DNA from 4 places in the uncultured Phascolarctobacterium sp. genome. Region 2 is predicted to be linked to each of the others. Evidence: riboswitches for the same ligand, from Rfam matches in the RefSeq annotation. Region 2 holds a riboswitch; each other region holds the start of a gene.
The links. Region 2 has a riboswitch for cobalamin ahead of Q4G98_RS09725 (TonB-dependent siderophore receptor). Riboswitches for the same ligand answer to the same signal wherever they lie in the genome.
Positions count from the first base shown of each region.

Region 1 (5,166 bases), on a different contig from region 2:
CCAGCTATACCGAAGATGAAAAAGTCAAGATCGGCGAACTGCATTTATTGCCGAAGGAACGTCAGGCTCATGGCCTGACAGCGAAGACCCTGAATATTACGGAAACCGCGCTGCGTCACGTTATCCGCGAATATACCCGCGAGGCCGGTGTGCGTAATCTGGAACGCAAGATCGCCGCTATTTGCCGCAAAACAGCGCATCGCATTGTCACCAAACAGGTAAAAAGCGCTAAAGTTACCGAAAAAAATCTGACTAAATACCTGGGCCCTGTTATTTTTCTGGAAAGCGATCTGACAGCCCGGGCCGAGATCGGCATCTGCACAGGCCTGGCCTGGACCAGCGTCGGCGGCGAACTGCTGAAAGTGGAAGTGCTGGCTACCAATGGCAAAGGCGGGCTGGTGCTTACGGGCCAGCTGGGCGACGTGATGAAAGAATCTGCTCAGGCCGGTTATACCTATATCCGTTCCCGTGCTAAAGAATTGCAGCTGGACGAAAAATTTTATGAAACCACCGACATCCATATCCATTTGCCGGAAGGCGCTATCCCCAAAGACGGCCCTTCGGCCGGCATCACTATGGTAACGGCTATGGTCTCGGCGCTGACCAAACGCTGCGTCAAAGCCGGTCTTGCCATGACGGGCGAGATCACACTGTCGGGCAAGGTACTGCCGGTAGGCGGTATCAAAGAAAAAATGCTGGCGGCGCACCGCTACGGCGTCAAAACTATTCTGCTGCCGGAACAGAACATGCAGGATCTGGAAGAACTGCCTGCTAACGTGCGGGCGGCCATAAAATTCATTCCTGTCAATCATATGGACCAGGTGCTGCAGTTAGCTTTGGAGGAATAAGATGAATAAAGGAATCTGGGATATTATCCATGCCCAATATATTACTTCTGCCGTTCGGGCAGATCAATACCCAACCCCGCCTTTGATAGAAGCTGCCTTCATAGGCCGCTCCAACGTTGGTAAATCTTCACTGATCAATTCCCTGTGCCGGCGCAACGGTCTGGCTCGGGTAAGCTCGACCCCGGGCAAGACCCAGACGATAAACTTCTATGGCCTGCAGGCTAAACGTACCGCCGAAGGGCAGGAAGAACGGGCTGATTTTTATTTAGTGGATCTGCCCGGGTACGGTTTTGCCAAAACAGCCAAAACCAACAAAGACAAGTGGTCCGGTTTCATCAGTAAATATCTTTCGGGGTCTGATAATCTGGGCCTCGTCTGCCAGCTGATCGATATCAGGCATAAGCCTTTGGACAGCGACATCGAAAGCTATCACTGGCTGTTGGACTGCGGTCTGCAGGTACAGGTTATCCTGACTAAAGCTGATAAATTGTCGAAAAATGCGGCCATGGCGCAAAAAGCCCTGTTCAAGCGCGAGCTGGGGCTGGACGACAGCCGTATCATGACCTATTCTGTAACGCAAAGCACGATGCGCAGTGAACTCATCAACCGCATCATGACAGCATTGGAAGGCCATTACTGAGTGAGGTAAATATGCTGAATCGTTTGCTGCTGTTTATCATGGCAGCTTGTTTGGGAACACTGTTTTTAAAAATGGAACTGCCGATACCCTACCTTTTAGGCGGTATTTTTGCAGCAGTAGCCTGTAAAGTAGCAGGCTCGTCTGTCACCTGGCCCAAAAACTGGCGCGAAGTGGCTCTGCTTGTTGCCGGCTATGGTATCGGCCGTAACTTTACGGCTGACACCTGGGATAAAATGACCCATCAGACCTTCGGCGTGCTGGAAGCTACGCTGATCGCCGTCGCCGTTGCGGTTGTCATAGCCTGGTGGACTGCCCGGCATACGTCTGCCAACCTGATCAGCTGCGTCATGGGCATCATGCCTGGCGGACTGACGCAGATGATGCTGATGTCAGAAGACGACCCGCGGGCCGACGCCAATGTCGTTGTCGTCATGCAGACCCTGCGTCTGGTAGGCGTCATCGTAGCCGTGCCATTTCTGGTGATCCATGGGCTGGGGGCCCAGGTGATCCAGGGCGGCGTCACTGTAGCGGCCACTGGCGGAATCAATTGGCTGATCATGCTGCCGCTGTCTTTTTTAGGCGCTTTTCTCGCCACAAAGTTCAATGTACCGACCCCGCGTTTGCTGGGACCGATCCTGGCGACCGCGGCCGGCTCGTACTTTTTGGGCAGCCTGCAGCCTGTGCCTGATCTGCTGATGATGGCGGCACAGGTCAGTATCGGCCTGTATATGGGCGTTATGTTGGAGCCCAAAAAACTTTCTGCCACCAGAGAATTGATGCCGTATATTTTTTGCGGCATTGTTTTGATGATCGGTGTCAGTGTCGTTGTGGCCTGGTCCCTGTCGGATCGTTATGGCTTTTCGCTGATCACGGCCTTCCTGGCCATGGCTCCGGGCGGCATTGCGGAAATGTGCCTGGCAGGCATGAGTATGGGCGAAGATGTTTCGATCATTCTCACCTATCAGCTGGTGCGGCTGCTGTTTTTAAATATCTGTGTTCCCTTAGGCATTAACCTGTATTTTAAAAATAAAATAACTGGATAAAAGCGGCCTCATACCCTGCAGTATATTGCAGCAGGGTATGAGGCCTTACTATTTATGGCAGATGATAGATAAAAAAATCTACCAAAAGGCTTGACAAAAGAAATAGTAATAAATATAATTAAGACATCAAATGAATATTGGAAGCTAAAGGTGCTCTACGGAGCTTAATAGAGAAGTCGGTGTAATCCCGACGCGGTCCCGCCGCTGTAACGAGGAGCGAACTTCAGATACCACTGGTAGCAATACTGGGAAGGTGAAGGAAGCTGTGAATCGGAGTCAGAAGAACTGCCTTAGCCACCATCGCTGATTGACCTGCGAGAGACGGGGAGGAGATGCTGCAGAGTTCGTATTTTGGGTAAATACGAAGTGCGAATCTTTTGCTATGAATTTCTGACCGTTTTTCTTAATATTATTTTAAGAAAACGGTTTTCTGTTTTTCTGCGCCCTACGCGCGCATTGAGGTCGAAGTGTGATGGCTAGACCTCGGGATTAAGGTCAGCCATCAGTGGATATATTTATTTGTGACAGGACTGGAACACCCTGTCAGGTTTATTGCCATTCTCAAGTTCTTTTGTATAAGAACCTTCTTTTCCTTTGCCTGCGTAGGGGTGCGCGGCAAAATAACCATCACAAAAACAGTGGTGGTTTATTTTTTTAGGAAAAGAGACACTTAACAGATGCAGTTTAGGTAGGAGATACTCGAACCACTCTGCGATACGTAAGTAAGCAAAATACAGGAGGTGAATGGTTTTACTGCCCCGGCACAGAAAATAATCAATGAAAGGATGCCGTATATGGAACAAGATAAAAACCTTACAGCAGAGCTTCACAAGGAAGAAGCTTCAGAAACAGCTTTTTCTCCAGTGACATTTGATGAATTTACGCCGCCGTCCTATGAGGAATGGAAGCAAGAAGTAGTTACTGCTCTTAAAGGCGGTTCTTTTGAAAAAAGTATGTTTACCAAAACTTATGAGGGCATCACCCTGAATCCCATTTACAGATTAGAGGATCAGGAAAAGATCACCCACAATAAAACCTATCCCGGTATGGAAAGCAACCTGCGTGGTGCCAATGCCGGCGGGTACATCCATAAAGTCTGGACGATAGCCCAGGAATGTGATGGCAAAACTCCTGCCGAAGCCAATGAAATGGTCAAATACGAACTCTTGAAAGGAACCACCGCTGCCAGCGTCGCTTTAGACACCGCGACCCGTAAAGGCTGCGACCCTGACAAAGCAGAAGAAAAAGACGTTGCCGACATCGGCGTTTCCCTGGCTACCGCGGCAGACGTAGAAAAACTGCTCGACGGCGTCGATCTGGAAAAATTTGAGATCGACATTTACGCCGGCGCTTCCAATATCGCTCTTTTGGCAGCTGTTGCTGCTGCCTGCGATAAAAAAAGCCTGCCCCTTACCAAACTGCATGGCGCTATCACCGCCGATCCTATTGGGGAACTTGCTTTGGATGGCGCATTAGTTCGTCCATTGGACGAATATTATGACGAAATGGCACACAGCATTGCCTGGGCTGAAAAAAATGCTCCGCAGCTGAGAACAGTAGTAGTCAATACCGATGTTTATCACAACGGCGGCGCTAACGACATTCAGGAAGTAGCCTACGCCATGAACGAAGCAGTAACCTATATGCGCGCTATGGAACGCCGCGGCATCGACATCAACGCCTTCTGCCGCCACCTGCGTTTCCATTTCAGCATCGGCGCCAATTTCTTTATGGAGATCGCCAAACTGCGCAGCCTGAAAATGGTTTGGGCACAAATCGTTAAAAGCTGCGGCGGTGACGAAGAAGCACAAAAGATCAATCTTTATGTCAGCACTTCCACCTTCTGCCAGACTAAATACGATCCTTATGTAAACCTGCTGCGTGCGGCTACTCAATCCTTCTCCGCCGTTGTCGGCGGTATGGACGGCATGTATGTCAAACCCTTTGACCATTGCATCCGCCCCAGCGACGTGTTCTCACGCCGTATTGCCCGTAATATCCAGATCATGGAGCAGCATGAATTCAACTTTATTCAGCCGATCGATCCTTCCGGCGGCAGCTGGTATATCGAACCCCTGACCGAAGAATTTACGGAAAAAACCTGGGCTAAATTCCAGGAGATCGAAAGCCATGGCGGCTTGCTGGCAGCACTTGAAAGCGGTAAAGTACAGGCTGCGATCAAAGAGATTCTGGAAGACCGTTTCAAAAACCTCGCCACCAGAAAAGACCGTGCGGTTGGCAATAACATGTATCCTAACATGACCGAAGAACTTTTGGAAGTGCCTGAAGTAGATTTCGCTGGAATCCTGAAAGCACGTAAAACTGATTTGGAAGTCAACGTCAAAGTACGTGATAACGCTTATGTTGAAGCTGTACTCAGCGATCTTGGCAAACGTGATGCCAGTGAACTGGGTTCCTTGATCGCTGATGCTGAAAAAGCATTGCTGGCTGGCGCGACGATGGGCGAGATCTCAGCAGCCCTTACCGGCAGCGCTCAGGGCGAAAAAGTGGAAGCTATCGCTCCGCACCGCTGGACTGAACGCTATGAAGAACTGCGCATGCGCACAGAAAGCTTTGTTGCTAAAACCGGCGAAAATGTTAAAATTTTCCTGGCCAACATGGGTCCGATCCCGCA
Region 1 is NZ_CATWDQ010000002.1:202,521-207,686, forward strand. It holds gene lon (endopeptidase La) at 1-848, shown strand, start outside; gene yihA (ribosome biogenesis GTP-binding protein YihA/YsxC) at 850-1,488, shown strand; gene Q4G98_RS02590 (AbrB family transcriptional regulator) at 1,500-2,531, shown strand; cobalamin riboswitch at 2,663-2,839, shown strand; gene Q4G98_RS02595 (methylmalonyl-CoA mutase family protein) at 3,326-5,166, shown strand, end outside.
Region 1: it holds a riboswitch for cobalamin, as region 2 does, so the genes downstream of both, Q4G98_RS02595 (methylmalonyl-CoA mutase family protein) here and Q4G98_RS09725 (TonB-dependent siderophore receptor) in region 2, are expected to answer to the same signal.

Region 2 (5,166 bases):
CTTTGCTTGGTTTTAGAAGGCGGCAGGATCTCGCCGGCATTTTCATAGGTGCTGCCGGCAACGGCGCCCAGGTCGAAATTCTCCGAATGGCTGCCGTACAGCATAATTTTCTCGTTGGGATTATAGGTCAGGGCATATGTGGGGCTGGTAGCGTCCGACGTGACCGAGGAAGTCGCCTGTCCGGTCGTAGGGCTGTAGGAGGTGGAAGTGCCCTGATGCTTATGCACGCCTAAAACGGCGCCCCATTTTTCATATTTCAGGCTGTCAACAAAGGAAATGCCCCAGATACTGGTCTTATTGTTCAAATAGGTTTTGTAGCTGCCGTCGGGCATTCCGGTCTGGTCGATCGCGCCGGTATAAATATTGCCGGTGCCCAACTGGCCAAAGCCCGAGTAGCCCAGCGGCGTGCTGGCGTCGCGGTTGCGCCAGGCTTTGTCGATCGCCAGCGTGGCTTCATGCTTCACAGCGCCAGTCGCAAATTTGCCGGAGGTGCCGATCTGCGCGTAGTAGGCTTTTTGCGGCGTCGCCGACGACTGGTAATTCAGGTCATAGTTGCCGGCGTCGTCTTTGATAGTGAAAGCGCTGTTTTGACCCATGACGTTTTTATTCAGCTTATTGTTGTTCAGGCCGCCGTTAAAGAAGAGCTTCCAGTCATCATTCAGCTTTTGTTCGTGGTTCAAAACCATGAAGTAGCCGTAAGCGCCTTTTTCCATACCGTCAAAGGCGTAATTTTTGCTGCCGTTGATAGTGCTGGGGAAATTTTTGACGTTAGGGCCGATCTTGAACCAGCGCATACCGTTTTTAATATCAATATCCCTGTACCCGGCCAAAAAGTTGGTAGTGCTTCTGTCATCGCGGTGGTCAAGGTTCATATAGATGCCTTTGGCTTTGATGTCGGTTTTATCAACAGAGGTTTCGCCGTTCAAAAGCTCGGTGTTGATCCGCAGTCCCCAGGCTTTGTCTTTGCCGAAGCGGCTGCCAAGATCCAGGTATTCGCCGAAGGAACCTTTGCCGGAAAAAGTTTGTTTGTAGCGGAACAGCGGCTGCTCGCCTGCTTTTTTGGAGATCAGGTTGATAATGCCGCCAGCAGTCGAGGATTCGTACTGGACGCCGCTGCCGCTGATACCGGTATTGGGGCCGGCGGTGACGTCGACCCTTTCAAAGGCCGCCATCGGCACGTTGAACTGCGTCAGCATCCCATGGACGCCATTGACGTACATACTGGTGCCGTTGGCCCGGAAGCCGCGGATAGTAAAATCGTTGTGCAAAACGCTGCCGGCCTGCCTGATAGCGGGGACGCCGACTAAAATATTATCTAAGGGCTGCGTCGGCCCGCCAAAAAGATCTAAAGTTTTGGCTGAGATATTTGTCTGGCTGAAAGGAACTTCCATAATACTTTTATCGCCTAAAATACCGATGCTGCCTTTGGTTTTGACAAAGCCGCCGGGCAGGGCATCTCTGTCGGCTTCGACGATGACTTCGTCCAGATCGTGCGTCAGTGTTTCTTCCGCACCGGCCGGCAGTACAAAGCCGACACTGGCAATGGCGCACAGCACGGCCATTGTCAAAAATTTTTGCTTCCCATTCATCTTGTTCAACACTTCCTTTTAGTTTTTTATCTGTAATTGTGTTGACCGAGCTGTCCGAGTTTCGCGTGTCAAAACAATCAAGAGCAAAAAAAGACGCTTTTCTGCGCCTAAAGGCAGAAAAGCGTAAAACGACTTACAACTCTCTGGCCTGTCGTTCGCAGGATGGAGCAGACTATGATCAGGCAGTTCTTCTGGCTCTGCGTCATCGCTTGCCTCGCCTTCCCGGTTTCCCAGTGGCATCGTGAGGTTTGCTCGGCATTACAGCGGCGGGACCGCATCGGTATTGCACCGATTTCTCTGTTAGGCAATAATGCACCTGATCACTTATATTAGATTAAATAGAAATTTATAAGCTGTTGAAAATTTAAATTACGTGATGTATTATAGCATTCGTCACATTCCTTAGCAAGTAAAAGTTTTTAATAAGAATGTTATAACAACTTTAAAGCAATATATATAAGCATAAAAGAAATTAAAGCTGGCGCTGGTTTTGCTGCTGCTGCTTGCTTAGTGCATAACAGCATGGTTTTTTAAGAAACGTAGAGCATATATCCTATTGGGAATAAATACTTGCCTGTCTGATGAAAATATTAAACTTTCGCTTTGTATTATAGCATTTTGCCCCCCCCCCGCAAGCAAAAGTTTTCTGTAGACGCATAATTTGAAAAATTAACAGTTAAAGGGCAAAAAAATACAGCGTCCGGGTTGACCGGACACTGTGGTAAAATTGTTAGGTGATATATTTGTCAAACGAGTTTGCCGCCGCGCATTTGCAGCTGACGGTCACACATATAACGGATCACATCGTGATCGTGGGAGATAAAAAGAAAGGCCATCTGCTGCTGTTGTCGGATACTTTTTAACAAATGCAGGATCTGCGCCTGCACGGAAATATCCAGCATCGAGGTCGGCTCGTCTAAAATCAGCAGCTGCGGTTTGAGCAAAAGTGCCCGGGCGATGCTCAGGCGCTGTACTTCGCCGCCGCTGACCTGATGCGGATAACGGTCCAGCAGTGCTGGTGACAGCTTGACTGTTGACAGGGCAGATTCAATGATCTCGCTGTTGTCAGGCAGCCCGAAGATCTGCAGTGGTTCACGCAGGCTGGCGCCTAACTTCAGCAGCGGGTCAAAAAAGCTTTCTGGCCGCTGCGAGATAAACTGTACCTGCTGGCGAAAGGGTTTCAGCTGTGCCTGTGACAGCGTGGTCAGGTCCTGCGACCGGAAGATGATCCGCCCGCTGTCTGCCGGCAGCAGCCGCAGCAGGATTCGTGCCAGCGTGCTTTTGCCGCAGCCGCTGGGGCCCATCAGTCCCAGCGCTTCGCCGGACTGGATCGTAAGGCTGCAGTTTCGCAAAACGTCGTAGTGCTTGCCGCTGCTGCGGTCCCAATATTTTTTGGAAATGTCTACAGCTTCAAGCATAGAGGAAGCACCTCACTTTCGCAGTGCCGCTGTCATAGACCGGCGGCACTGCCTGCAGGCAGCGTTCATGGCAGCTGGCGCAGCGCGGCGCAAACCGGCAGCCGGGCAGTTCCTCCTGCGGTAACGGCGGCAGTCCCGGCAAGGGCTGAAAGCCGTTTTCCGGCAGGGCGGCCAGAAAGGCCTGCGTATAGGGATGCCGCGGGTCTGTGAGGACCTGAGGGCCGTATTCGACGATCTGTCCGGCATACATCACGGCGATGTTGGCACAGATAGAGCGTGCCAGCTGCAGGTCGTGGGTGATGATGAGCATACCCAGCTGCTGGCCGGTTTTTATTTTCTGCAGATTTTCATAAACAACGCCGCAGGCTGTTTCGTCCAGTCCTTTGGTCGGTTCATCGGCCAAAAGCCAGTTGGGAGAGCAGCAAATGCTCATGGCACACAGTACGCGTTGCAGCATACCTCCCGAAAGTTCGTGCGGATAGGCGGCAAGCACGCGTGCGGCGTCAGGTAGTCCGAAGAAGTCCAGCAGCTGTTGTTTGCGCTGATCGGTTTTATCCCTGATCCCGGCGGTCTGCAGAATGTCGTCAAACTGTCTGCCGATACGGCGCAGCGGGTTGAGAGAGTCGCCGGGATTTTGAGGTATGAGGGCGATTTGCTGACCGTAAAAACCGGGCAGGGCAGTGTTGTCTGCCAGAATATCCGTGCCGCGGTAAAAGATGCTGCCGCTGCGGGTGACATAATCAGGCAGGATGCCTAAGACTGCCTGCCCCAAAATCGCCGATGATCCCGGTGATCTGGCCGTGGCGGAAACAGATGTCGACGCCGTCGACGGCCCTAACCAGGCCGCCGGGAACGGGAAAGTGCACGTACAGCTGCTGCAGCGTCAGGTCAAGCGTGGCTGTGGAGTTTAAAGTTACCATTTGCGCACCTCGCTAAAGCGTACATCCAGCCTGTCACGCAGAAATTCGCCCAGATTGTTGATGGCATAGATCAGGAAAAAGATGCAGGCGCCGGGAATCAAAATCAGATGCGGCGAACTGCGGTAATATAAAACGGCGTCGCTGACCATCACGCTCCAGTCAGGCGTCGGCGGCTGTACGCCCAGGCCGAGAAAGCTGAGTCCGGCGATAGAGAGGATGCCGCGGCCTACCCTGATCGTGAAGAGGATCAGCAGCTTGTTGACGATATTGGGAATGATGTGGCGCAGCAGCAGCCGTCGGTCGCCGCAGCCCAGACAACGCAGCCCTTCGATGAAAGGCTCTTCTTTAAGCTGCATCACTTCGGCGCGCACGATGCGGGAAAAACCGGCCCAGGAGGTGATGACCAGCGCCAGCACCAGACTTTTGATGCTGGGACCGAAAATGCCGGCGATAGCGATCATAAAGCAGCTGCCGGGGATACCCTGAAAAATATTGCTCAGGATCGTGAAGAAAAGATCCAGCTTGCCGCCGTAAAAACCACAGCAAAGACCGATCACAAGTCCGACGCCAAGCGAAAGGACCGCAGAGGCCAGTGACAGCAGGATCGAGGCCCGGCCGCCGTAAAGGATGCGGCTGAACATATCGCGCCCCAGTGCGTCCGTACCAAAAAAATGCTGCCAGGAGGGCGGCTGCAGCCGGCTTGCCATATCCGGCTCAAAGGGATTGTGAGTTACCAGGAGCGGGGCCAGCAGGCTGGTGCCGATGATGAGCAGCAGGAGGCCGGCGGCGCAGTAAAATTGCAGGTTTGATTTTTTCATGACCGCTCACCCAGCTTTACCTTGGGATTGAGATAGGCGATCAGCAGATCGACCGCCACCATTACCAGGATCAGAGTGCAGCCGCTGACCAGAACGTAAGCCTGCAGCACCGGGTAATCACGGTAACGGATCGCTTCCAGCGCCATGCTGCTGATACCGGGGATCGCAAAAATACTTTCGGCGATCACGGAGCCACCCAGAACGCTGGCAAAATAATTGCCCAGCAGGGCGATAACGGGGATGATGGCATTAGGCAGGGCATAGCGGGTGAGCAGATTGACCTTGCTGATGCCGCGTGCTTTGGCTACCAGAAAATACTGCCGGCCGAATTCGGTCAGCAGAGCGCCGCGCATAAAGCGGCAGACTGTGGCCAGCGTGGCAAAGGCCAGAACGAAGGCCGGCAGCAGAAAATATTTCAGGC
Region 2 is NZ_CATWDQ010000014.1:5,448-10,613, reverse strand. It holds gene Q4G98_RS09725 (TonB-dependent siderophore receptor) at 1-1,589, opposite strand, end outside; cobalamin riboswitch at 1,753-1,924, opposite strand; gene Q4G98_RS09720 (ABC transporter ATP-binding protein) at 2,336-3,007, opposite strand; gene Q4G98_RS09715 (ABC transporter ATP-binding protein) at 3,000-3,779, opposite strand; gene Q4G98_RS09710 (hypothetical protein) at 3,757-3,918, shown strand; gene Q4G98_RS09705 (ABC transporter permease) at 3,921-4,745, opposite strand; gene Q4G98_RS09700 (ABC transporter permease) at 4,742-5,166, opposite strand, start outside.

Region 3 (5,166 bases), on a different contig from region 2:
CCAATAAAATCATCTGTAAAATTATGATTAACACCGAATTCTATGGTCCTTCCTTCTGAAGGTTTGAGACCAGATCCACCATATTTACTGTATAACTGATATTGATTTGGAGAAACAAAAAATTCTTTATAGCTTGTATAAATATTACTCTTACCATCATTATAACCAAGAGTAATACTTTTAGAAGTATTACTGCCAAACTGAGATGTACTAGTATATCGAACACCTGGCGTAATATTCCAATTTTTAGCAAATTTAAAATTATCTTGAATAAAATAAGCTCTATTAGTTAAATGTTTACCAGTATATTTATCAGTTTGTGTTCCAGAAGATGTTGTTGATGTAGAACTGTAATCATTCACTCGATCCTGATAAAAATCAAAACCAGCTATTAATGTATTATCTTTATTTTTATAAGTTATCTGGTTTGTAAACCCAAGTGTAGATAGATCCATCAACCAAATTTTTGATAAATCTTTGTGATTATCTCTTAATTTATTATTGTTACGATATAAAGAAACTGTATTAGACAAATTGTCATTAAAATTACGGTTCCATTGCAAACTAAATTTTTCATTGTCTTTTTGACCATATTGGCGTATTGTTTCTTTTAAACCACCATTAGCTGGTCTTTCGTAGTCAGATTTATACTTATTGTATTTAAATGTGATTTCACTGTTTTCGTCAAACTTCTTACCTAATTGAATATCATAAGTTTTCGAATCAACTCCGTGAATGACTTTATTACCACGTCCATCTTTAAAATCGTTCATTTTATTTTGCTGTGCAGAAGCCATCCAATAGAAGCCGTCTTGATTGCCTCTATTCATAAACCTATAGGTTTGCTTACCATAACTTCCACCTATAGCGCTAACAGAAGTTTTTATTCCTGGTTTACTATCTTTTCTGGTAATAATATTTATGACGCCACCAACTGCATCAGAACCATATAATGTAGAGGCAGAACCTTTTAAAACCTCTATGCGTTCCACTGTATCTAGATTAGAAAATTCTGATGGAGATAATACACTGGATACAGAACCATTTACGTTAGAACGCATACCATCAATAAGAACAACTATATTGGGTGAACCGTTAATATACAATCTATTAGAGGTATAGTTCTCTCCACTGGCACCGTAATTCTGCAAATTTACACCAGGTACATCTTTTAACGCATCTCCCAAATCCGTATAATGTTTTTCTTCCAAATCTTTTCTTGTAATAACCGTTACATCTGCTTGAGTATCAAATTCTTTTTGCTCTATTCTACTAGCCGTAACAACCATTTCGTCTAATAAAAATTGCTGTGGTTCTTCAGCGCGTACTGCAGTACCCCCCCAGATGACATTAGTACTTGTTAACAAGCCCATCAAAACTACTTTTGCCAAACTCTTTTTGTTACTTAACAATTTACATCTTCCTTTCATTCATCAAAATATATAGTCAAAAGCTGTGCGCATCCATCCTTTCATGGCCATACGCGTGCCTGGACTAACAATTATATAAACATTTTAAGTAACAAAAACAATCAACAAAATTTATATTTAGACCGGAGCGAATACTCCGGTCTAAATATATGTTACTTAAAAAGTATATTCCATACCTACAATGAAGTTACGACCTGGAGCACTCCACCATTGTTCATCTGGATTACTACTCCAGTTATATCTAGCATTAGAATGTTCTGCATAGAATTTGTCAAAAATATTATTAACTTTTACATATGCTTTAATCGTTTTAGACACTTTATAATTCAACCCTAAATCCCAAACCCAATATGTCGTAGCCGGGAAGAAATTATCAACAGCATCCGCTGTCTGTGGGCCAGGTCTATCAATAATACCTTTGCCTAACAATGATGCACTAAATTTCCCCTCATCATAATCTACACCTAAATTCCATGCACCTTTTGGAACATACCCATCCACATTAGCTGCTCTTTGAGCAGTAGCATCCACTATTGTATGAGTATAACCAACAAAAGTAGAAATATTTTTATTAAACTGTTTCCTCAGTTGTACATCCCAACCTCTTGCTTTTTCATCGCCAACGTTAGTATATTTGGGCGCTACATAACCAATACGATCTTTTGAATTTCTCCAGAACATGTGTGCTGAAGCAACTAGTGTATCATCAAATCTGTGATTGATACCAATTTCTTTGGTATCACCTGTTTCTGGCTTTATATTTGGATTTCCATATTTAGCACTATACAAATGTGTTGGAGTAGGCGGAATAAAATATTCACTATAGCTTACATAAACATTGGTTTTATCATTATTAAAGTTGTATCCTAAATTTACACTTGGTGTTGTATGATTACCAAAACCAGAATTTTTATCATGTCGAACTCCAGCAGTTAATTTTAATTGATCAGTAATATTAAATTGATCTTGAATATATACTGCTTTATTAATCATTTTTACACCATCAGCTGTAATAACTTTATCATGGCTATATTCAAAACCAGCTGAAAGAATATGTTTATCATCAAAATTCTTAGTAAATTGATCAGAAATTCTCATAGTTCTGACTTTAGTCAAATAGGCATTAAAATCCGTATCGTAATCTAAATTGATAAAAGATAATTGATTTGTAGTAGTATCATCAAATTTACTGTTTAAAATAAATTTATAATTACTGTTATCTACCGATCCAGGTTTTAAACTTGGTTCCCATAATGCAGTATATTTATAATCAGCTTTATATGAATCATAAGTAGCTGTTAAATCATGCTTCTCTCCGAGTTTCTTTGTTATTTTAAAACTGCTACTCGTAGCATTTGAATAGGCTGGGGTTGTTGTTCCACGACCATCTTTAAAATCACCAATCCTATTTTTACTAACATATGCATCCCAAGACCAATCTTTTTCTTTTCCCTGATGGTTTATAGCATAATTTTCTGTACTAAAGCTTCCTAATTCAGCAGAAATTTTAGTTTTTATTCCCTCAGGTTTAGCTGTAATGATATTAATAACGCCACCTTTTGCATCAGATCCGTACAATGTAGATGCAGAACCTTTTAACACTTCAATTCGTTCTACGTTATCCAGATTTTTTAGCATTACAGCAGATATTTTGTTATTAACATTGTTTATTTTGACACCATCGACAAGAACTACTATTTCATCAGCACCATTAATTTTCAAATTATTGCTGTTGTCGTAGCCAGCTACACTATAATTGCCAATGTATACACCCGGCACCATACGCAATGCCTCAGACAAATCCTGATAATGTCTCTCTTCAATTTCTTTTTTTGTAATTACACTAATATTAGCATTTGCTTTAAACGCCTCAACAGGAGTACGAGTTGCCGTTACAACTATTTCATCTAACAAAAAGTGCTGTGGTTCTTCAGCAGCGTGGCCTACCGTGTACCCCCCCAGATGACACTCCCAGTTATAAGTGCCGTCATCAGTGTACTTTTACTCAAACTCTTTTTCAACATACTCAACTTCCTTTCACAACTTTTTATTATATAGAACAAATCATTTATGCCCAATCTCACATGGCCGCATAAATAATTGATCCAACAAGTAAAAATGCCTTTCTCCTAAAAACAGAGAAAGGCATAAAAACACCAATGTAAAAAACAAAGGCGCAACCTTCCCATCGCTCGCAGGAATATTACTTCGTTAAAACAGGCAGTTCTTCTGGCTCAGATTCAACGCCTTTGCCGCACCTTCCCAGGGGGTTCCCCAGTGGCATTTGCAGCAGGCTCATCTTTACAGCGGCGGGACCGCATCGGCTTATACCGATTTCTCTATTAAGCTTACGCACCTGTTTTTAATTTTCAATTATTAAAAGACTCTACTACTTATTTGGCTGCTTATATGATATAATGTCTTACATGAAGATATAATAAACTATATAGTCACTATATTGTCAACATATTTTTCAATTTTTATTAAATATTATTTAAATATTTTAATGGAGTTGCAATTACTATTATGAACAAAAATTCTGAAAGCTTTTTTACTGCCGGTGAACTGGCTACCCTCTTTAACATTCCTAAACAGACATTGCTTTATTATGACAAAATGAATCTGCTGACGCCAGAATTTATTGCAGAAAACGGCTACAGGCATTATTCATTAAAACAATATCTAACGCTTGAAGTTATTGTTAATTTACGTAAACTGGATATTCCAATTTCTAAAATCAAAGCATACATAGATAATCGGGATATAGATGACTTTGATAAACTTTTAATAGAAAAAGAACGTGAATGCGATGAAATAATTGAAAAAAACCTGAAAATAAAAAACAGCTTAAATACGGTTTTCGCTCAATTAGAGAAAACTCGCAGCAGCAGACTGAACCAGCTAACTTTGGAATTTCAAAAAGAAAAATATTTTTTCATAAGTGATCTCAGTAAAACCAGGATCGGGAAAAAACGAATCGAAATCATGGCTCATCACAATCAAAAAGCTTTTTCCAAACAGCACTTCAAAGAAAAAAATATCGGTTGGATCATAAAAAAAGAAAATTTTTTCAGTAATGATAAAGCTAATACAAACGATGCCTGTGCATTTTTTTCGGCAGTAGGTCCTTCGCATTCCAGGGCTAAATCATGTATCACCCGCCCTTCCGGTCTTTATCTTACTTTACGCTTTAAAGGTACCTTCTATAATCAGGCTCCAGAACTCGCGCTGAAATTCAAAAGTTTTGCTGAAAAAAATGATTTACAGATCATCGGAGATCTGTATGTTTCACCTTTAAAAAATCACTGGGTCACCTCAAATCCTGATGAATATATCAATCAGATATCTATACAGGTTGAATATAAATAAAACTGGCTGAGACGTTGTCTCAGCCAGTTTTATTTAATCAGCTCTTTCTTCCATTTCACCTTCAATATCTAATAATAATTTCTGTAATTCTCGCTTTGTTTCAGCTCTGGCATTCCACATTTGCCTTTGCTCTGCTTCCAGCAGCACTTCGGCAATCCTATGCAAAGCCCAGGGATTCACTTCTTCCATCCACTGACGTATCTGCGGATCAAGTGCGTATTTTGCTGCCAGTTCTTCATACATCCAGTCATCCATAACTTCAGTAGTTGCATCCCACTGATAGCAATGTGCGACATAGTTTCCCATATCAGCAGCACCTTTGTAGCCATGTTCTTTCATGCCGTTGATAAACTTTGGATTCATGATC
Region 3 is NZ_CATWDQ010000001.1:53,698-58,863, reverse strand. It holds gene Q4G98_RS00215 (TonB-dependent siderophore receptor) at 1-1,412, opposite strand, end outside; gene Q4G98_RS00210 (TonB-dependent siderophore receptor) at 1,587-3,344, opposite strand; cobalamin riboswitch at 3,632-3,805, opposite strand; gene Q4G98_RS00205 (MerR family transcriptional regulator) at 3,957-4,799, shown strand; gene cobN (cobaltochelatase subunit CobN) at 4,833-5,166, opposite strand, start outside.
Region 3: it holds a riboswitch for cobalamin, as region 2 does, so the genes downstream of both, Q4G98_RS00210 (TonB-dependent siderophore receptor) here and Q4G98_RS09725 (TonB-dependent siderophore receptor) in region 2, are expected to answer to the same signal.

Region 4 (5,166 bases), on a different contig from region 2:
AGACCAGAATGAATTTCTTGACTGCGGCAAATTATCCAGATACAGGATCTTTGTACAGATAGACGACTGTAATATAGATGCTGTTGCTGATATTCTCTGTAAAAAATCCGGCTTATATCTTTCGTTGTATTGTAATTGCCATTATGGGCTTATTGATGATGACATCAAATTGAAAATTAAAAATTTCCTTGAACTGAATCATTTGAAGCCTTGCAGTGATATTTTTGTATTTCCTATCAGGAATTATTGGTCTGCTACTACTACAAAAGAAGAAATTTCCCAGATTTGTCTGCAGGTAGAATATATTTGATAAGGTGTACAATGATTGTATACTTTTTATATTTTGCTTATACTTGTTTTTAGCCGTAAAAAACCTCTGAGTATTTGGGGACTATACCCCGAAAAACGGACAGTGAAATAAAACACCTCCTGTTGTAGAATAGAAACTACAGCCGGAGGTGTTGTTATGTCCTGAAAATATACCAGGGTTGCAAATTTTAGTGAAGAAGTGCTTAGACGAAAAGCAGCAGGCGGCGCCTAAGCGCTGCCTGCTGCTTTTTTTAAAAGGTTCTGGTATAGGTTATTTTCCAGTTAAATGGTAAATCAAGGTTACCATATCTGTTAGAATAGTTATCCCTGTCAAACAAATTATTCATCGTCAGGGTTATGTTGTCATTCTTAGTCAAATCATACGAAGTATTCCAGGTCAAACGGTTTCTTGACGGGACGTCATGCCCACCGTAATATTCCCTGTCGCCTAAATATTTATATGTAAGGCCGCTTGTAAGCTTGCTGATAGAATAAAAAACCGAAGCTGATACATCTATCCTGCCGTCATCCTGCACCCATTTGGGGTTGGCAGCGGAAGGATCTTTTACTTCGGGGTTGCCATAGCCAATTCCCAAAGAATAGCGCCATTTATCATTTACATTATGGGTAAATTCTGCTTCGATACCGGTATTTCTAAAATCGCCTTTGTTTATGGCATACTGTTCACCGGTACCGGGGTCTTTATCGCTCCAGCCTATTTTATTTTCAAAATCCATATGGAAGACTGCAAGCTTGATGCTTTTGTTATCGTAGATTTTTTTGATACCTGTTTCATAGGTCCAGCCTTCTTCGGGCTTTAATGTACCGGCCGCGGCTTTTTTGCCATAGTATGAATCTACTGTTGGCATTTGGAAAGCTTTGCCGATGTTTATGTACCACGAGGTATTGTCGTTGATTTTATACAGAGTTTGGAACTGCGGGTTCAGTATATTTTCGCTTTTTACCGGGTCGTCGATTATTTCGCCGCGCAGTCCCAGGGTAGCACTGAATTTATCGCTGAACACGTTGTTATACGAAAGGTAGATGGCGTTACTGGTTCTGTGGGCTTTATTGGCTTTGGTAACCAGGTTTTCATAGTTTTCGCGTCTTAGGCTGTAGCCGGTTATAAGGGTATTTTTTCCCAGTTTCCAGGTCTTTTGTACGTCACCGATATAGCTTGATAAATCGGCTGATGAGCTTACAGGGCCTGGTGTGGCTGCGGTAAAGTCGTAGCCTTCAGTACGGCGGTAGTTATAACCTACTATGGCTTTGATGCCGTTAGATTTGCCATCGTAGGTCAGTCCTGTAGTAATGCGTTTGTCGTCATAACGATAATTATATTTTTTATAGACTGAGCCTACTTTTTTGGCATCGTTATTGCTGCCGCGGGTAATATTGCCGTCCTGATAGATGAAAGTAAAACCGATCTCATCTGTCAGTGCGGCGGAGATCCCGGCTCTGTTTTTCTGTCCTTTGCCTACCCACCAGTCGGTAGACGAGCCTTCCGGATAAGCGTTGCTGTGGGTAAGCTTGTTGGAATATTCTTTAGATGCGGTTACGATAAGTTTTTCACCCGCATAGGTAACGCCGTAATCTTTATAATAGTTGCCGACGGTGCCTTTTACTTTGACCTGAGTTTTGCCACCTGGCTTTTTAGTAATAATATTAACTACGCCGCCCATAGCTTCGCTGCCATACAGGGTTCCAGCGGCGCCTTTTATGATTTCTATTTGCTGTACCATATCTATGGGGATACCGTCTAAGGAGTTATAGTTTTTAAGGTTCATGGGGATACCGTCTACCATGATCAGGGTGCCACGGTCGTAGCCGCGGATAACGGTGCGGCCTGAACTGAAACCAAAATCCTGACCGGCGTCGCCGTAACCGGTACTTGTTAGGCCTACTTGATGTTCGATAGCGTCAAAAACGTTCTTATAGCCGGCTTCTTTGATATTTTGTTCAGTAATGATATTAGTGGTTGCCGGTGTATCCAGGTCTCTGGTTTCTGTTCTTTGAGCAGTTACGATCATTGGGTCAAGCGTAAAGGCCTGATTTGGTTCCTCAGCATGTACTGCAGTACCCCCCCAGATGACATTGCCAGTTATCAGTGCTACCATCAGTACACTTTTACTCAAATTCTTTTTTGACATACTCAACTTCCTTTCACTACATTTTTATTATTGAAATAAAGACATTTCCTGTACTCATTCTTTATGACCGCACATTATTTGCCTTTACTTGCAATCACCCAAAATAAAAATACCTTCTGCGCTAAGGCAAAAGGCATTAAACAGCTTGATTCAAAATAAAAGAAGCCGATAACATTACCTAACTGTCTCACGCAGCAGTAAAGTAATTATCAGGCAGTTCTTCTGACTCAAGTTCATCATTCATCCAAGCCTTCCCAGATAAATTCCAGTGGCATATTTTGGATGAACTCACTTTTACAGCGACGGGATCGTGTGGGTTTTACACCCAGCTTCTCTATTAAGACCTGTGTCACCTGATAATATCCATATACATTTATTTTGCAAGTATACTATAAACAATTTTACAATGCAATCTTTTATTTTTATTTATTATTTAATTTTCTTTTTCAGCAACTATTTTGTTGCATAAAAAGACCCCGCGCAAGCAAGCTTGCGCGGGGTCTGAGATTATTCTGTATTTTATTTCAGCACTTCAGCAATTACATCGTTGGTCAGGTCTTTGCCGCCATACAGCATTGCGCTGCTGTCAACTACGCTGCTGATGCCGGCACGTTTGGCTACTGTGGCAATAGCTTTCTGAACTTTTTTCTGGATCGGCCCCATCAGGTCCTGTTCGCGTTTGGCTACCTGCTGCGACAGTTTTTCGCCTAAGGCCTGTTTACCGCTGTCATCTAAAGAGGCCGCCTTGCTTTCAAATTCCTGCTGCGCTTTTTGGCGTTCCAGGTCAACAGCGCTCATGGTAGTTTTAATATCAGGATAGCTTTGAAATACCTGCTGGACATTAACGTAACCTACCATATTTCCGGCTTCGGCGGCTGATACAGCGCCGCAAATGCCCAGTGCCATGACAATCGTCAAAATAAAGGTCATAATTTGTTTTTTCATCGTTTCCAACACTCCTTAATTTTTGTTTATAATAAATTTATTATTACCGTTTTTTATCCCGAACTGCCGCAATAAATTTAGCCGCCGCCATATCCGTCAGGCCGTAATCAGCAAACTTCAGCAACAGCTCCTGCACCAGCTGCATTTGTTCTGCTGAGCCATGAGCTGCGATATACCTGGTAATCCGATTATTCTTTTTCTTATAATCAAGATACAGCGCTATCCCTTTGTCCAAAAGTTCATTGCCAGTCACAAACCGCTGACGGTCAAGCAGGACTTTGGTATAGCATTTTTTATAATTTCCCAAAATCACAGGCCACGTATCAAGGACCTTAACTGTCCCATCGGCTTCCAACAGCTGAAATTTTATCTGCCCCGGATATTCTGCCTGTTCTAAAAAGGCAAGCAATGTTATTACATTTACTGCGCAGAACATATCATAGTCAAAATACAAATGTAGAGTATCATAATTCTTCAAGCAGCTTTGCAGAAAGTTACCTGGAGATTTCTGCAGATATTCCTGTAAAGGAACTTCATAGGCAGCAGCTCTTAAACGATAAAATGCATCTGAAAATATTTCTGCGCAGGTTTCACCTTCGCACATCGCTTCGTTAAAAGGCAATATATCGTCCTGTGGGAGTTGCTTTTTAAGCTGATTTGCAGTTATTTCCCCGCTTGTAATATGCAGGATATTTTCCGGACTGATCTGTTTATTGTTCTGCATTTGTATCGTTGCCTGTTTCCTTAAAATATACTACTATATTTTGTCTGCTTGCACATGTAGATTATTATAAACGGTTTGCAGTCATCAGTCAATAATCGTTGCTATTTATATTATTATATTATTTGATTGACTTTTCATCTGATTGGCAGTATTTTATAATTAGTTGTATTAGATTAAGTTTTCTATTTTTAATTAAAAGGAGGTTTGTTTATGCCTGATTTTGTCAGTGATTCTATTTTTAAAGACGCATTCTTAAGGGCTTCTCGTCATTATATAGAGGCATTAGATTTGCCTGCATTTGATTCTAGACGTTCTTCTGATGCGAAAGAGGCTATTGATTCTGCTGCCTGTATCAACAACAGAATGCTGCAAAGTTTTGCCGCCGATTTGAACGAGCAGCAAAAAAGCGATGTTTTGAATTCAACTTTATTGGCTCAATTAGCGGCAGATAAAGCTTATCCAAAAGATGAACACGGCCGTTATGACGTGAAAGGCTGGTACAATAAATTTTCAGAGGTTCTGCTGAATTTAGGCTGGGTAAGCCAGAATACGGCTTTCTGGCAATATAAAATACATGGTAAAAGCTTTACGGCCGACAAGGCTATTTTAGAAATCATCAACGGCCTGCTGCAAAACAACGCCTTGCTTTTAGCGCAGGCAACGATCAATGCTTTAAAAAATTTGCCCGAAAATGATTCTAAGCTAACTCTGTTTAAATTTAATACGTGTTCTGACCAAATGGGTAATATCAGTCTTGGTGTCTGCACGCAAAAGAACAGTCTGATAGAGTATGATTTTGCAGCGCTTTATCTGGAGACAAAAAAGAATTTTAAGCAGATTTTGTTTATTGATTTTTCAACTTCTGATTTTAAGCTGTTCGCAGGCACAAACACTATCACTCTTAATCCCGACGTTTACAGCATCGTTCGCGATCAGGTAGCGCAAAAGCTTCACGACAGGGTTGGCAGTTATCTTGCGGGGCTTGATATTTAAGGGTTAAGTACAAATCAAAAGTAAAGCGTGATACCAAAGATATCA
Region 4 is NZ_CATWDQ010000007.1:56,932-62,097, reverse strand. It holds gene Q4G98_RS07105 (MerR family transcriptional regulator) at 1-310, shown strand, start outside; gene Q4G98_RS07100 (TonB-dependent siderophore receptor) at 561-2,459, opposite strand; cobalamin riboswitch at 2,654-2,831, opposite strand; gene Q4G98_RS07095 (OmpH family outer membrane protein) at 2,979-3,404, opposite strand; gene Q4G98_RS07090 (hypothetical protein) at 3,448-4,128, opposite strand; gene Q4G98_RS07085 (hypothetical protein) at 4,339-5,121, shown strand.
Region 4: it holds a riboswitch for cobalamin, as region 2 does, so the genes downstream of both, Q4G98_RS07100 (TonB-dependent siderophore receptor) here and Q4G98_RS09725 (TonB-dependent siderophore receptor) in region 2, are expected to answer to the same signal.